2 regions of the Kitasatospora sp. NPDC090308 genome follow, and region 1 is predicted to be linked to the other one. Evidence: riboswitches for the same ligand, from Rfam matches in the RefSeq annotation. Region 1 holds a riboswitch; the other holds the start of a gene.
The links. A riboswitch is a leader RNA that binds a small molecule or an ion and turns the genes downstream of it on or off. The one in region 1 is predicted to bind cyclic di-AMP.

Region 1 (7,656 bases):
ACCGCGCGGCGGTCCGCTCCGCCGAGGGCCTGCCCGAGAAGTAAGGCCCGAGGAGTAACGAGGAGAGCGCGCTAGCCGGCCAGCGGGACGTCCGCGACGGGCCGGCGCTGGGCCGGGATCACCTCGCCGATGGCCTCGCCGACCAGGGCGAGCAGTTCGGCCAGCGGGTCGAGGTGGAGGGGCAGTTCGGCGAGCTGGACGATCCGCTCGCCGTCCGGCCCGGCCACCGCGAACAGGTCGATCGGGCCGAGGTGCTTGACGGCGGTGTCGACCAGCGCGGCGATGTCCGCCGGGTGGTGGACGTCGCCGGAGACGCCGACCACCGGGCAGCCGGGGCGGTCGAGTTCGGCGGCCAGGTCCTCGGCGACGCCGGGGCGCAGATCGGCGATGAGCAGACCGGCGGCGCCGGCGGCGGAGAACCTGCGGGCCAGGTCGGCCCCCGAGCCTCCGTCGAGCACCGCGATGACCACCACTGCACCGGCTACTCGCATGGTCAGCTCCCCTTTCAGAGCGAACCCGTGGCCGGCCCGCACGCCGCCCACTGTGGTTATCGGAGGATCGTAGGCTCGCCCCGACGCTCCGCAACAGGGAATACCCACCAGGTGACCAGACTCACGCGGTGGCGCTTCCAGATACGGTCAAGACATGCCAGATCAGCCCCACGCCGCCCACCCGCAACTCTTCACCTGGGAGTTCGCGGCCGACCCCTACCCGGCGTACGCCTGGCTGCGGGAGCACGCGCCGGTGCACCGCACCACCCTCCCGAGCGGGGTCGACGCCTGGCTGGTCACCCGCTACGCGGACGCCCGGCAGGCGCTGGCGGACGCCCGGCTCTCCAAGAACCCGGCGCACCACAGCGAACAGGCCCACCGCAGCGGCCGGGTCGGCATCCCCGGCGAACGGCAGGCCGACCTGATGACCCACCTGCTGAACATCGACCCGCCCGACCACACCCGGCTGCGCCGGCTGGTCTCCAAGGCGTTCACCCCGCGCCGGGTGGCCGAGTTCGAGCCGCGGGTGCAGCAGCTCACCGACCGGCTGATCGACTCCTTCGCGGCCCGCGGCGAGGCCGACCTGATCCACGAGTTCGCCTTCCCGCTCCCCATCTACGCGATCTGCGACCTGCTCGGCGTCCCCGAGGAGGACCAGGACGACCTGCGCGACTGGGCCGGCATGATGATCCGGCACACCGGCGGCAAGAGGGGAGGGGTGGGCCGCGCGGTCAAGCAGATCCGCGGCTACCTGGCCGACCTGATCCACCGCAAGCGGGCCGACCTCGGCGACGACCTGATCTCCGGCCTGATCCGGGCCGGTGACCACGGCGAGCACCTGACCGAGAACGAGGCCGCGGCGATGGCCTTCATCCTGCTGTTCGCCGGCTTCGAGACCACCATCAACCTCATCGGCAACGGGATGCACGCGCTGCTGCGCGACCCGGGACAGCGCACCCTGCTGCAGGACTCGCTGGCCCGCGGCGAGTCCGGCCTGCTGGCGACCGGGATCGAGGAACTCCTGCGCTACGACGGCCCGGTGGAGCTGGCGACCTGGCGCTTCGCCACCGCGCCGCTGACCATCGGCGGGGTGGACGTCCCGGTCGGCGACCCGGTGCTGGTGGTGCTGGCCGCGGCGGACCGCGACCCGGCCCGGTTCGCCGCCGAGAACACCCTCGACCTGGCCCGGCAGGACAATCCGCACCTGGGTTTCGGTCACGGCATCCACTACTGCATCGGCGCCCCGCTGGCCCGGCTTGAGGGGCAGCGCGCGATCGGCAGCCTGCTGACCAGGCTCCCGGACGTCCGGCTGGCCGCCGATCCGGCCGAGCTGCGCTGGCGGGGCGGGCTGATCATGCGCGGTCTGCGCGACCTCCCGGTCTCCTTCACGCCCCGCTGACGCCGTTTCAGCACCCGCGACACGCCGCCGCGCTGGGCCGACGACGCGCCGGGGCGGGGGCGCGCGTCGCACTCCCGTCCGGGACGAATACGGACATACCTGGATCGTTCGTTGACGAAGTGGGAATTTCCGTGATTTCGGCGTGATCATGGTGATATGAGCTTGTGATTGCTCGTCAGCTTTGCTTACTCTCCGACATGCCCGCAGCTGCGGGCCCCGATCGCGGCACGCCGAGTCCTGTCCGCCGCGTCCTCGGGCCACCGACCAGGTACCGGACAGGAGTGGGGGAACCAGTGTGAACGCCGTAGTCCCAACGGCTTGGGGTGAAGCCGCCGAGCAACGGGCGCAAGCGCGCCCGGACCGTCCGGCGGCCGGGCCAGCCTCCCGGTCCGAACCCGACAGCTCACCTCGCAGGCGTGCGGAGAGGATGTCCCGTGCTGTTCACCCACACTGTTCGTCACCCCCGTAGTACCAAGGCCGAGAAGGTCATCGCCGCCGCCGGCGTGGCCTCGGTCGGCCTGGCACTTCCCCTGTTGGCCGCCACCGGAGCGGTCGCGGCACCCGTCGACACCTGGGACCGCGTGGCCCAGTGCGAGAGCGGCGGGAACTGGGGCATCAACACCGGGAACGGGTTCTTCGGCGGCCTGCAGTTCACCTCCTCCACCTGGCGCGCCTACGGCGGCGGCCAGTACGCGGCCCGCGCCGACCAGGCCAGCCGCTCCCAGCAGATCGCGGTGGCCGAGCGGGTGCTCGCCTCCCAGGGCCCCGGCGCCTGGCCGGTCTGCTCCAAGCGGGCCGGGCTGGTCAAGGGCGGCGCACCCGCCGAGGTGTCCGCCGACACCGCCTCGCGCTCCGAGGAGCGCCCCACCGCGCCCCGGCGGCCGCAGGACTCGCCGTCGAAGCGGCCGGCCGAGACCGCCGCCGACCCCCAGGACGCGCCCCAGGCCGCCCAGCCGGCCCCGCAGGGCGCCGCCGGCGGCTACACCGTCCAGGGCGGCGACACGCTCTCCGCCATCGCCGCCGCGCAGCACGTGGCCGGCGGCTGGGAGTGGATCTACCAGGCGAACCGGCAGCTGATCGGCGCCGACCCCGACCTGATCCTGCCCGGACAGGTACTCGCCCTCTGACGCCGGGGCCCGCACCCGGCCCGGCACCCGGCCCGGCATCCGGTCCGGCATCCGGGACGCGAGGCCCGCGGACCTGACGAGGTCCCGCCGCCGCCCTGACGAGGGCCGCGTCCCCTGACGCCCCGTCCGCTCCCGGCGCGCGCCGAGCAGTTCGCGCCACCGGGAGCGGCGGACCGGCCGTCAAACAGGTGAACTACCGGTGAGTAGCCGGGCCACACCGTGAGACGGGGCCCGGCCGGGCGTGGCCGCGGCGCGCTGTGCGGCTAGGCTCTGGTCGTAACGACCACACATCCGCTTCCGCTAGGAGATGCCTCGTGCCGTCCATTGATGTCGTCGTAGCCCGTGAGATCCTCGACTCCCGCGGCAACCCCACGGTCGAGGTCGAGGTCGGTCTCGACGACGGCAGCACCGGTCGCGCGGCCGTCCCGTCGGGTGCCTCCACCGGTGCCTTCGAGGCGCTGGAGCTCCGCGACGGCGACAAGAACCGCTACTTCGGCAAGGGCGTCGAGAAGGCCGTCCTCGCCGTGATCGAGCAGATCGGCCCCGAGCTGGTCGGCTACGACGCCACCGAGCAGCGCCTGATCGACCAGGCCATGCTCGACCTGGACGCCACCCCGGACAAGTCCTCGCTCGGCGCCAACGCGATCCTCGGCGTCTCGCTCGCCGTGGCGCACGCCGCCTCCGAGGCCAGCGACCTGCCGCTGTTCCGCTACCTGGGCGGCCCGAACGCCCACGTGCTGCCCGTCCCGATGATGAACATCCTCAACGGCGGCTCGCACGCGGACTCCAACGTCGACATCCAGGAGTTCATGATCGCCCCGATCGGCGCGGAGTCCTTCTCCGAGGCCGTCCGCTGGGGCGTCGAGGTCTACCACACCCTCAAGGGCGTGCTGAAGGAGCGCGGGCTCTCCACCGGCCTGGGCGACGAGGGCGGCTTCGCCCCGAACCTGGACTCCAACCGCGAGGCCCTCGACCTCATCACCGAGGCCATCAAGAAGGCCGGCTACACCCCGGGCAAGGACGTCGCGCTCGCCTTGGACGTCGCCGCCTCCGAGTTCCACAAGGACGGCGCCTACCAGTTCGAGGGCAAGGCGCTCTCCTCCGCCGACCTGATCTCGTACTACGCCGAGCTGGTCGCCGACTACCCGCTGGTCTCCATCGAGGACCCGCTGGACGAGTCGGACTGGGACGGCTGGAAGGCCATCACCGACGCGCTGGGCGACAAGGTCCAGCTGGTCGGCGACGACCTGTTCGTCACCAACCCGGAGCGCCTGCGCAAGGGCATCGAGACCGGCACCGCCAACGCCCTGCTGGTCAAGGTCAACCAGATCGGCTCGCTCACCGAGACCCTGGACGCCGTCGAGCTGGCCCAGCGCAACGGCTACCGCTGCATGATGTCGCACCGCTCCGGCGAGACCGAGGACGTCACCATCGCCGACCTCGCCGTCGCCACCAACTGCGGCCAGATCAAGACCGGCGCCCCGGCCCGCTCCGAGCGCGTCGCCAAGTACAACCAGCTGCTGCGCATCGAGGAGATCCTCGACGACGCCGCCGAGTACGCGGGCCGCTCCTCCTTCCCGCGCTTCCGCCCCGCGGACAAGTAAGCACAGCCGCTCCGCGGACAAGTAAGCACAGCCGCCCCGCGGACAAGTCAGCACAGCCGCCCCGCGGACAGGTCAGCACAGCAAGGGCTGAACCCCGCGACGGGCGGACGCCTGTTGTGACCGGTGCCCCGGCTCCCACCGCGTAGGGTGGGGGCCGGGGCACCGGCATGCGCAGGAGGGGTGAGCAGATGGCCAAGTGGAGGATTCCCGGGTTGGCGGCGCGACCGCGCTTCACCAGCCGGGCCACCGTGCTGGTGCTCGTGCTCTGCTCGCTGGTGGCGATACTGGCCTACCCCGCCCGGCAGTACATCGCCCAGCGCGGCGAGATCGCCGACCAGCGGGCCAAGGCCGAGCACGCCCGCCGGCAGGTCGACGAGCTGCGCCGGGAGAAGGCCCGCTGGCAGGACCCGGAGTACGTCAAGGCGCAGGCCCGCGAGCGGCTGCACTACGCGCTGCCCGGCGAGACCCCGTTCGTCTCGGTCTCCCCGCCGCCCGCGCCCGGCGCCAAGCCCTCCTCGACGGACGCCGCGGCCGGCCGTCCGAAGGCCGTCAAACCCTGGTACGCCGCGCTCTGGGACTCGGTGGACGCCGCCGACGCCGCGGCGCCCGCACCGCAGCCGGCCCCCTGACGCCCCACCCGTCCCTCACCACCCCTCGCCGCCCCTTGCCCACCCCGCCCCCTCGGACGAACAGACTCCTGACCTGATGAGCAACCAGAACCCTCCCGCGTCCGACGCCCCCGAGGTGTCCGACCGCGACGTCGCCGCCATCGCCGCCCAGCTCGGCCGGGTCCCGCGCGGGCTGCGCGGCGTCGCCCACCGCTGCCCGTGCGGCAACCCGGACGTGGTGGAGACCGCGCCCCGGCTGCCCGACGGCACGCCGTTCCCGACGTTCTACTACCTGACCTGCCCCCGGGCCGCCTCGCTGATCGGCACCCTGGAGGCGGACGGCGTGATGAAGGAGCAGACCGCCCGGCTCGCCGAGGACCCGGAGCTGGCCGCCGCCTACCGCGCGGCGCACGAGGACTACATCGCCCGCCGGGACGCCGTCGAGGTGCTGGAGGGCTTCCCCAGCGCCGGCGGCATGCCCGACCGGGTCAAGTGCCTGCACGTGCTGGTCGGGCACTCGCTGGCCGCCGGGGAGGGCGTCAACCCGCTCGGCGACGAGGCGATCGGGATGCTGGAGCAGTGGTGGGCCAAGGGCCCGTGCGTCAGCGACGCCGAGGTCGAGGCGGCCGGCGAGCGGGTCGCCCGCAACCGGGCCAAGGCCGGGGACCACGACGCGGTGATCGCCGCCAAGGAGGCACTGAGTGCCGAGCGGGCGGCCCGCAAGGCCGCCGGGGCCGGGCCGGAGGACGAGTCGTGAGCCAGACCCGGGTCGCCGCGATCGACTGCGGCACCAACTCGATCCGCCTGCTGATCGCCGACCTCGACCCGGAGACCGGCGCGATCACCGACCTGGACCGGCGGATGCTGATCGTCCGGCTCGGCCAGGACGTCGACCGCACCGGCCGGCTGCACCCCGAGGCGCTGGCCCGCACCTTCGCGGCCTGCCGCGAGTACGCCGAGGTCATCGCCGCGCACGGGGTCGCCCCGGAGCGGGTCCGGATGGTCGCCACCTCCGCCTCCCGGGACGCCGAGAACGCCGCCGAGTTCACCGCCGGGGTCAAGGAGATCCTGGGCGTCGAGCCGAGCGTGGTCAGCGGCGACGAGGAGGCCCGGCTCTCCTTCACCGGCGCCACCCGCGAACTGCTCGGCGGCCCGCACCGCCCGCCCTACCTGGTGTTCGACCTGGGCGGCGGCTCCACCGAGTTCGTGCTCGGCGAGCAGGACGTGCGGGCCGGGTACTCGATGGACATCGGCTGCGTCCGGATGACGGAGCGTCACTTCGCGGGCGGGCAGCCCACCGAGGCGCAGATCGAGGCCGCCCGGGCCGACATCCGGGCCGCGCTGGACACCGTCGCCGGGACCGTCCCGCTGGACTCCGGCGCCACCCTGGTCGGCCTGGCCGGCACCGTCACCACCGTGGCCGGGATCGCCCTGGAGCTGCCCGGCTACGACTCCGAGCGGATCCACCACGCGGTGCTGGACGTCGCCCAGGTGCGGGAGACCGCCCGGTGGCTGCTGCACTCGTCGCACGCCGAACGGGCCGCCGTCCCGGTCATGCACCCCGGCCGGGTGGACGTGATCGCGGCGGGCGCGCTGGTCCTGCTGGAGATCATGGAGCGCACCGGGGCCGCCGAACTGCTGGTCTCCGAGCACGACATCCTCGACGGGATCGCCTGGTCGATCCCCTGACCCGGGGCCGTCCCGGGAGGCCCCCGCAAGGGCCTTCCGGGTCCCTTCCGGGGCCCTCCGGGGGGTTCCCGGGGGGCCTGCGGCGTGTCGTCCGAAGAAGCTTCGTGAATTTCTTCACATGGCAATCCAGCCTTTCGTCGCACCTGGGTGTCCACTCCGTCCGAAATGTGGGACCGAAGGCGCCGTCGGCGGCTCGCGCATGGGATCGCAGGCAACCTGCCGTTCATCCCGGAGAAATCGAAACCCCGCTCGGGAACCCGCACGGCACAAGGATCGTTGCTGCTCAGCGCGGCACCGAGTGCCGGGCCGGTCGCGGAGGGCGGTCGGCGGGCCCGGAACGGGCTGCCGGAGGCCGAAATGCGGGCGCGTAGTGTAGCACGAGGTGTCCAGGAGCTTGTGACGGGCCTCACGAATGCTCCGTCAGGCGGGGGTGGATACTTTCGGATATGAGCACCACGGAGCGTCCTCGCATCCTCATTGTCGGCGGTGGTTACGTCGGCCTGTATGCCGCGATGCGCATCCTCAAAAAGATGCGCTACGGCGAAGCGACCGTCACGGTCGTCGACCCGCGGTCGTACATGACGTACCTGCCCTTCCTTCCCGAGGCGGCCGGCGGCAACGTCGCGCCCCGCAACCTCGTCGCGCCGCTGCGCAGCGCCCTCAAGAAGGCGGAGGTGCTCACCGGTCACGTGACCGAGGTGGACCACGCCCGCAAGGTCGCCACCATCCAGCCCGCGG
Region 2 (7,656 bases), on a different contig from region 1:
TGACCCCGGTGGGTCCCGCCGTGTCCGCCCCCTTATGGGAGGAGCTCTTCATGAGCACCGGTACGGTCCTGGCGACCGACCCTCATGTGGTCAGCTGCACCCTCGCTCCCCGCTTCGAAGCCGTGCGCACCGCGCGGGAGTTCACCAGACGGTCGCTGGACGCGTGGGGGCTCGGGGACATCTTCGACGACGTGGCCCTGGTGGCCTCGGAGTTGGTGACCAACGCGCTGCGGCACGCGCTCGGCCAGAGCGAGCCCTCCCTGGTGCCCGCGCAGGGCGCTCCGCAGCCGGCGGCCGGGTCGCTGCCGATCCGGATCAGCCTGGTGCACCGCGCGCCGCAGGTGGTCTGCGCGGTCAGCGACCCGTCCAGTACCGGACCGATCGCCCGGGAGGCCGACTTCGTGGCCGAGTCCGGCCGCGGCCTGCACCTGGTGGACTCCTTCTCCCGCTCCTGGGGCTGGCACCCGCTGGCCGGCGCTGGGAAGGTGGTCTGGGCGCTGTTCGACGCCCGCACGGAGCTGCCGGGCCCGGAGCAGCTGTCGAACGCCGGCCGGCACCGCCGCTCCGCCTGACGCTCCCACCCGTCCGCCCGCGAGTCTCGCGGCCCCGCGTTCAGCAACCGCCGCCACCACCCGCCCCGCACCCGCCCGCGGCGCGGTGACGGCGGCACGCCCGGGGCCGGTCGCGCCCGGGGAGAACGGAAGGGACCGCAAGGGACCGGGAACCGGAAGGGACCGGAGAAGCACGAAGGCCGTCGTGGGAAGCCCCACGACGGCCCGGACACACGGGGGTCGGCCCTCGGTCAGGGCGTGCCGCCCAGGTGGTCGAACTCCCCGTCCTTGACGCCGAGCAGCATCGCGGTGATCTCGTCCCGGGTGTAGACCAGCGCCGGCCCCTGCGGGAAGCGCGAGTTGCGCATCGCCACGTCGCCGTTCGGCAGCGCGGCGAATTCCACGCAGTTGCCCTTCGAGTTGCTGTGACGGCTCTTCTGCCAGACCACCCCGTCCAGGTCCGTCGCCGCCATGCCGTTGTACGCCTCACGCATTGTTTTCTCCCCATAGCCCGGCGAACGCCTCACTTGACGTGATGATAGCTCTCCTGCACGTGCATCAGCATGGGAAATTTCCTGTGCAAAGGAACGTGCCGATGCCGACACCATCCCTTCACAGCAGCGTAATTGACGGTGCGTAAGCGGACACAGCCGGGCGAAACGCCAGTCACTCCATGACCGTCCGCACACACTCGCCAGCGCGTTGTCGATCATCACCACCTTTCACGCGGTTCACAGGCAGTCACGATTCACCCTGTGATCACTGTCACTTCCGGACGGAAAGCCGCCCGCTGTCGGCATCCGGCTGCAACGCGCGCGGGCACATGTCCTACGATCTGGCGCATGAGCACCGCAGCCATCCCGGGCGCGCCACTGCCCGTCCGTACGCCAGGCTCCCGTGCGCGGGGGCGCCACCGCCGTCCCGAGCGCCCCGAGATCATGCCCGGTTCGCCCGCCCTGGTGCTGGCGGTCCCGGCCGCCGCCGGGCCGGAGAGCCGCCCGGTCGTCGAGGAGCTGCTGTCCATCGTCCGCACCGAGCAGTCGGGCATCGAGGTGACGGCGGCCTACCTGGGCGGTGAGGGCGCGCCGACGGTCGCCGACCTGCTGGCGGCCGCCGCCGAGGCGGGCCTGCCCGCACCGCTGGTGGTCCCGCTGGTGCCCGGGCCGCACGACTTCCTGCCCGAACTGCACAAGCTGGCCGCCGAGACCGGCGCCCGGGTGCTGGACCCGCTGGGCCCGCACCCGCTGCTGGCCGAGGCCGTGCACGTGCGGCTGTCCGAGGCCGGGCTGGCCCGGGCCGACCGGGCCCGGCTGTTCGCCATCGCCACCGCCGCCGACGGCGTGGTGCTGACCACGGTCGGCGGCGAGGAGGCGGCGGCCTCGGCCGGCATCACCGGCGTGCTGCTGGCCTCCCGGCTGGCGGTCCCCGTGGTCCCGGCCGCGCTGGACGTGCCGGGTTCGGTCGCCGCGGCCGTCGCGCACCTGCGGGCCACCGGCTCCGAGCGCCCGGCGCTGGCCCCGCTGGTGATCGGCCCGGAGGCCGACCCCGAACTGCTGGCCACCGCCGCCGAGGAGACCGGCTGCGCGAGCGCCGCCCCGATCGGCGCCTACCCGACGGTGGGCCAGCTGATCGCCTCCGCCTACCTGGCCGCGCTCCCCGAGCCGACCCAGGAGCAGCTGGAGGCGGCCGAGGCCGCGGCCGAGCAGCAGCGCACCAGCTCGGGGGCGCACGCCGCGCGCTGACCCCGGCCCACGGACCGCGACGGGCGGGAGCAGCGAATCGACGCGCTCCCGCCCGTCGCGCTTCCCCGCCACCGGCCTGCGGCCCGCCACTCCCCCGCTCCGCGACCGGGACGGCGGCCCCGGCACAGCACCGACCTGCGGGCCGAGCCGTCGGCAGCCTGCGGCGGTGCCCGCGGCGCCCGGCCCGCGCGCCGGTTCAGCCCGCCGTGATCCGCCCGGTCCGCGGCGCGCTGTCGGTGAAGGCGAGCGCGGGCAGGGCCACCGGGCGCGGCGGGACGGGCGCCTCGGCCGGCGCGGTGACGGCGTTCCACCGGCCGCCCGCCGCTCCCTGCCCCCCGCTCCCGCCGCCACCACCGCTGCCCCCGCCTCCCCCGCCCTTGCCGAGCGCGACGGTCTGCGCCTGCCCGGCCGGGCGGAACAGGATGCGGGTCGGGTCGGGCGACTCCGGGTCGAGCCACAGCTCGCTGCCCGCCGGGCCGCCGAACTCGCAGTCCAGCACCGCGATGTCGTCGGGCTTCCCGTCGTCGGTGGCCCGGAACGCCACCCCGGCCTTGCGGTAGCCGGTCAGCCGGCTGCGGCTCAGGGTGACCGGCTCCCCGGCGAGTTGGTGCTTGAGTGTGGTCACCGCGTAGTCGGACTGCCCGGCGGCGTCGATCAGCAGCCCGTCGAGGACGGTGCCCCGGTCGCGGCCCAGCGCGTGCACCGCGACGCCGCCCGCGGCGTTGCCGTACAGCACCGAGGCGGTGTAGTCGAAGTCGTTCAGGTAGGCGCCGTGCTCGATGCCCCAGCCGCCGTTGTGGTAGGCCGCGTACTGGGTGACGGTGTGGTGGTGCTCGGCGTTCAGCCAGACGAAGACGCCGTTCTCCAGGTTGTTGTGCGCCAGGCAGCGTTCGAAGGTCCAGACGCCCTCGCTGGTCTCCGGCCACTCGTAGCCGGACGCGCCGGTGGCGCCCTGGACGCCGACGGCCACGCAGTCCCGGGCCGAGGAGCCCGTCCCGGCGCCGAGGCTGAACCCGGTGAGCCGGTAGCCGCGCGGGTCGGGCTCGAAGACGGTGCGGGAGGCGACGCAGCCCTCGTAGGCGATGTCGTCGGACGGGCCCTGCGGGGTGCGGGTGTCGATCGGGCCGTCCCACCAGTAGGCGTCCTCCCAGGTCTCGTGGGAGATGCAGCCGCGGAAGGTGATGCCGTGGCTGGCGTGCGGCACGAAGGCGTGGCTGCCGGTGTCGCGGACCACCACGCCCTCGACCACGGTGCCGCGCGAGGTGTCCAGCAGCATGTGGAAGTGCAGCCCGTACCGGCCCAGCACCGCTTCGGTGACCGGCTTCCCCTCCCAGGTGTCCTTGCCGTCGGCGCGCGGGCCGAGCCAGCGCAGCGCGGCGTGCCGGACGTCGGGCGGGCGGCTGGAGGTGAGGTGGACGTGCGCCCGGCCCTGCGCGGTGCCCTCGACCCGGACGTTGCGGCTGAGGTTGAGCACCTCCGCGCCGAAGGTCGCGCCGCCGCCGAGCGCCACCCGGGGGTGGGCGTGCCGCAGCGGGGCGGTCAGGGTGACGGTGGCGCCGTCGACCCGCGCGACGGTCACCAGGTCGTACGCGGTGGAGAAGTCCTCGGTGTCGGGCGGCGCGGTGGGGGTGACGGCCAGTTCGTCGCCGGGCTGCCAGCCCTCGGGGGCGGCGGCCAGCTTCAGCGCGGTGTCGCCGGGCCCGAGGTCGGTGGCGGCCCGGGTCCAGGCGGTGCGGGGGGCGCCGTCCAGGCGCAGGTAGCCCTGGCCGGTGACCCACAGGCCGGTGTCGCTGTCGACGACGGTCATGCCGCCGCCCGCGAAGCGGCGCTCGTCGACGTGCGGGAAGCGCAGGGTGTGGGTGTGCGCGGCGTCGGGGGCCAGCGCCAGGACGCCGCGCACCTCGACGTTGCCCGCGCTGGCCAGGGTCAGCGTCCGGTCCGCGGCGAAGACCAGCGAGCCGCTCCGCTCCACCAGCAGCGAGCCGACCTCGGCGTCGGCGTCCAGCACCACCTTGTCGGTGATCCGCACCGCGCTGCCGGGGCCCGGCGGCTTGCCGCCCCAGCCCTTGGCGTCCGACCACTTGCGGCCGCCGCCGTCCAGCACCGGGGGCGGCACGGAGGGCTGCGGGCTGCCGGACGCGGGCGGCGGGGCGGCGGTGCCGTGCTGGTGGCCGGGCGGCGCGCCGGTGCCGACGCCGAGCGGCCCGGGCCGGGCGGCGGGCTCGTCGGCCCCCGCCAGGGACTGCCGCAGGACCACTCCCCCGCCGAGCGCCGTCGCCGTCCCGACCGCCAGCCAGGTCAGCATCCTGCGCCGCCCGACCGGCGGGCGCCGGTGCCGCGCCGGGGGTTGCTCGCCGTTCCGCTGCTGTTCCACCACGACCGCCTTTCCGGGGCCCGCGACCCAGATTCGTCGGGGGAAGCATAGGCGGAACGACCGCCGGAAAGCGGCCGGTTCCCTTTCGCTTAAGCATTCTGACGTACGGTCAGCCACCTGTTCGACGCCCACGTCGGGGCGCCCCGCACGGCACCCACCGGATGGACATACCGCCCCAACCAGGCAAATGACCCACGCCGAATGCCGCCAAACATGAATATTCACCCACAACTCGACATAGAGCCATAAAACGGACACAAGATCGCTTATCGGCTGACGCCCGGCCAGGTTCCGCCACCCGTCCGGGAGTTCGCCGGACATTCCTTGATCGCCCATTCCGAGCCCTGTGACGCCCGTCACCGGCATTTGCGGATTCCGCTGAATTCCGCTTAATCTCCTGCCCACGTTCGTGGACACACGGACCCAGCTCACCCGGGACGCCGAGTCCTGCCGCCGGGTGGGCCGGCTCATGCACAACGCACCACGGCAGGGGCGGGGGAACCAGGTAAGTCGCCCCGGGCGGTCGAAGGACCGCACGGGGCTTGGGGTGAAGCCGGGCGCACCACACGGTGCGCGCGGCCGGGCAACTCCAGCCCGAATCCGACAGCTCACCTCGCAGGCGTGGGAGAGGAACGCTTCTTCATGCTGCCCATCAGCGCCAAGCGCGCCCGCCGCCTGATCGCCACCACCGGTGTCGTCGGCATCGGACTCACGATCCCCTGCCTGACCGGTGGCGTCGCCTCCGCGGCCACCGTCTCGACCTGGGACAAGGTCGCGCAGTGCGAGTCCAGCGGCAACTGGTCGATCAACACCGGCAACGGCTTCTACGGCGGCCTCCAGTTCACCGCCTCCACCTGGGCGGAGTTCGGCGGCACCGCGTACGCCTCGCGCGCCGACCTGGCCACCAAGGACCAGCAGATCTCCGTCGCCGAGAAGGTGCTGGCCTCGCAGGGCCCCGGCGCCTGGCCGGTGTGCTCGATCCAGGCCGGCCTCACCAAGGGCGGCGCCGCCCCCGAGGTGAACACCTCCGGCTCCGCGCAGACCCAGGCCCCGGCCCAGACCCAGCAGTCGCAGACCCAGCAGCCGCAGGCCCAGCAGTCGCAGCCGCAGTCCGGCGGCAAGGGCAAGTCCCAGCACGGCTGGTCGCAGGGCACGTCGCAGGGCACGTCGCAGGCCCAGCCGCAGGCCGAGCAGAGCGCCCCGGCCGCCACCACCGACCGGGCCGCCGGCACCTACACCGTCGCGGCGGGCGACTGGCTGTCCGCGATCGCGCAGAACCAGCACGTCGACGGCGGCTGGCAGAAGCTGTACGACCTGAACCGCTCGGTCCTCACCGAGGGTCCGGACATGATCTACCCGGGTCAGCAGCTCTCCCTCGGCGGGTCCGCCACCGCGCAGCAGTCGGCGCCGGCCACCAAGCCCTCCGCCACCAAGTCCGCCACCAAGTCCTCCGCCGCCCAGGGCTCGTCCTGGACGAACAACCGCTCCTCCGCCAAGCCGTCCGGCGCCCCGGCGAAGTCGTCGACCGGCTCGACGCAGACCGCCACCGCGTCGACCGCCACCACCGCGGCGACCACGACCGCCGGCACCACCACCACCGCCGCCAAGGCGACCGGTTCCAAGGCCGCCGCGATCGACTTCGCGCTGTCCAAGGTCGGCCAGGCGTACGTCTACGGCGGCACCGGCAACGGCGGCTGGGACTGCTCTGGCCTGACCCAGGCCGCGTTCCGCCAGGCCGGCATCAGCCTGCCGCGCGTCGCCGCCGACCAGGCGGACTACTCGACCCGCGTCTCGCTGGACAGCCTGCAGCCGGGCGACCTGCTGTTCTGGTCGAACAACGGCTCGAACTCGGGCGTCTACCACGTCGCCCTGTACGTCGGCGACGGCAAGTACGTCGAGGCCGCGAACCCGAGCGCCGGCGTCCGCACCGAGACCGTCGCCAACTGGGCCCCCGACTTCGCGGGCCGCGTCTGATCGCGGGCACGACCGCCGCTGCCCCCGGGGACCCTGGTCGGCCCCGGGGGCAGCGGCCTGTCCTCGGCCCGAGAAGGCCCGACGACCGACGACCGACGCCCGGGGAGCAGCACCGTGGCGAAGACGACGATCACGCCGGACGCGGACCCGGCCCTGGAGGTGATGGTGCGCGTCGGCGCCGCCGGCCGCCGGGACGGCGAGCGCCTCCTCCCCGGGCCCCCGCCGCGGCAGAGGGCTGACCCCCCGGCGGGCGACCGGGGCGCCCCGGAGCCCGCAACCTCCGTGACTGTCAAGTAACTTACCGTCTAGTAAGTTTACCGGCGAGTACCTACCCTGGGCGAACCCCCACCCCACCCAAGGGAGTTCGCTCATGGCACACCCCCTCGCCCGGGCCGCCCGCGCCGCCCGCCCATCCGTCGAGGTGCTCCGCACCGGCGGGCGGGTCGTCGAGGCCCGGTCCCCGTACCTGGTGCCACCGCCCGAGGACGGGAGCCTGGGCGACCTGCCGTTCCGCAACGCGGAGGCCGCACCGGAGGCGGTGGTGCTGACGCGCCGTCAACCGGACGGCTCCTGGCGGGACGTGACGGCGCGGGAGTTCGCGGACCGGGTCGCGGCGGTGGCCCGCGGCCTGGTCGCGGTCGGGGTGGGCCCCGGCGCGCGGATCGTGCTGATGTCGCGGACCAGGTACGAGTGGACGCTGCTGGACTTCGCCGCCTGGGCGGCCGGCGCGTGCGTGGTGCCGGTGTACCCGACCTCCTCGGTGGAGCAGGCGGAGTGGATCGTCCGGGACTCGGGGGCGGTGCTGGCGCTCGCGGAGGACGCCGGAACCGCCGAGGTGCTGACCGTCGCGATCGCCCGCACCGGCGGCACGGTCCCGCTGTGGCGGCTGGACGAGGACGCCGTCGGCGAGCTCACCGCCCTCGGCCGCCCCGTCCCCGCCGAGGAGCTGGACCGCCGCCGGAGGGCCCGGGGCCCGGCGGACGAGGCGACGCTGATCTACACCTCGGGCACCACT

Region 2: linked by a shared signal. The riboswitch ahead of ACIQVD_RS32110 (transglycosylase family protein) and the one ahead of ACIQVD_RS05490 (transglycosylase family protein) in region 1 are both predicted to bind cyclic di-AMP.

Annotation. Positions count from the first base shown of each region.
Region 1 covers NZ_JBIVXY010000002.1:329,990-337,645, forward strand. Annotated here, with positions in the region: gene ACIQVD_RS05475 (MazG family protein) at 1-44, shown strand, start outside; gene ACIQVD_RS05480 (SDR family NAD(P)-dependent oxidoreductase) at 72-491, opposite strand; gene ACIQVD_RS05485 (cytochrome P450) at 646-1,890, shown strand; cyclic di-AMP (ydaO/yuaA leader) riboswitch at 2,123-2,321, shown strand; gene ACIQVD_RS05490 (transglycosylase family protein) at 2,325-3,017, shown strand; gene eno (phosphopyruvate hydratase) at 3,332-4,621, shown strand; gene ACIQVD_RS05500 (septum formation initiator family protein) at 4,810-5,250, shown strand; gene ACIQVD_RS05505 (DUF501 domain-containing protein) at 5,327-5,986, shown strand; gene ACIQVD_RS05510 (exopolyphosphatase) at 5,983-6,918, shown strand; gene ACIQVD_RS05515 (NAD(P)/FAD-dependent oxidoreductase) at 7,365-7,656, shown strand, end outside.
Region 2 covers NZ_JBIVXY010000023.1:9,404-17,059, forward strand. Annotated here, with positions in the region: gene ACIQVD_RS32090 (ATP-binding protein) at 51-572, shown strand; gene ACIQVD_RS32095 (DUF397 domain-containing protein) at 803-1,045, opposite strand; gene ACIQVD_RS32100 (sirohydrochlorin chelatase) at 1,394-2,293, shown strand; gene ACIQVD_RS32105 (hypothetical protein) at 2,490-4,667, opposite strand; cyclic di-AMP (ydaO/yuaA leader) riboswitch at 5,135-5,304, shown strand; gene ACIQVD_RS32110 (transglycosylase family protein) at 5,310-6,641, shown strand; gene ACIQVD_RS32115 (AMP-dependent synthetase/ligase) at 7,012-7,656, shown strand, end outside.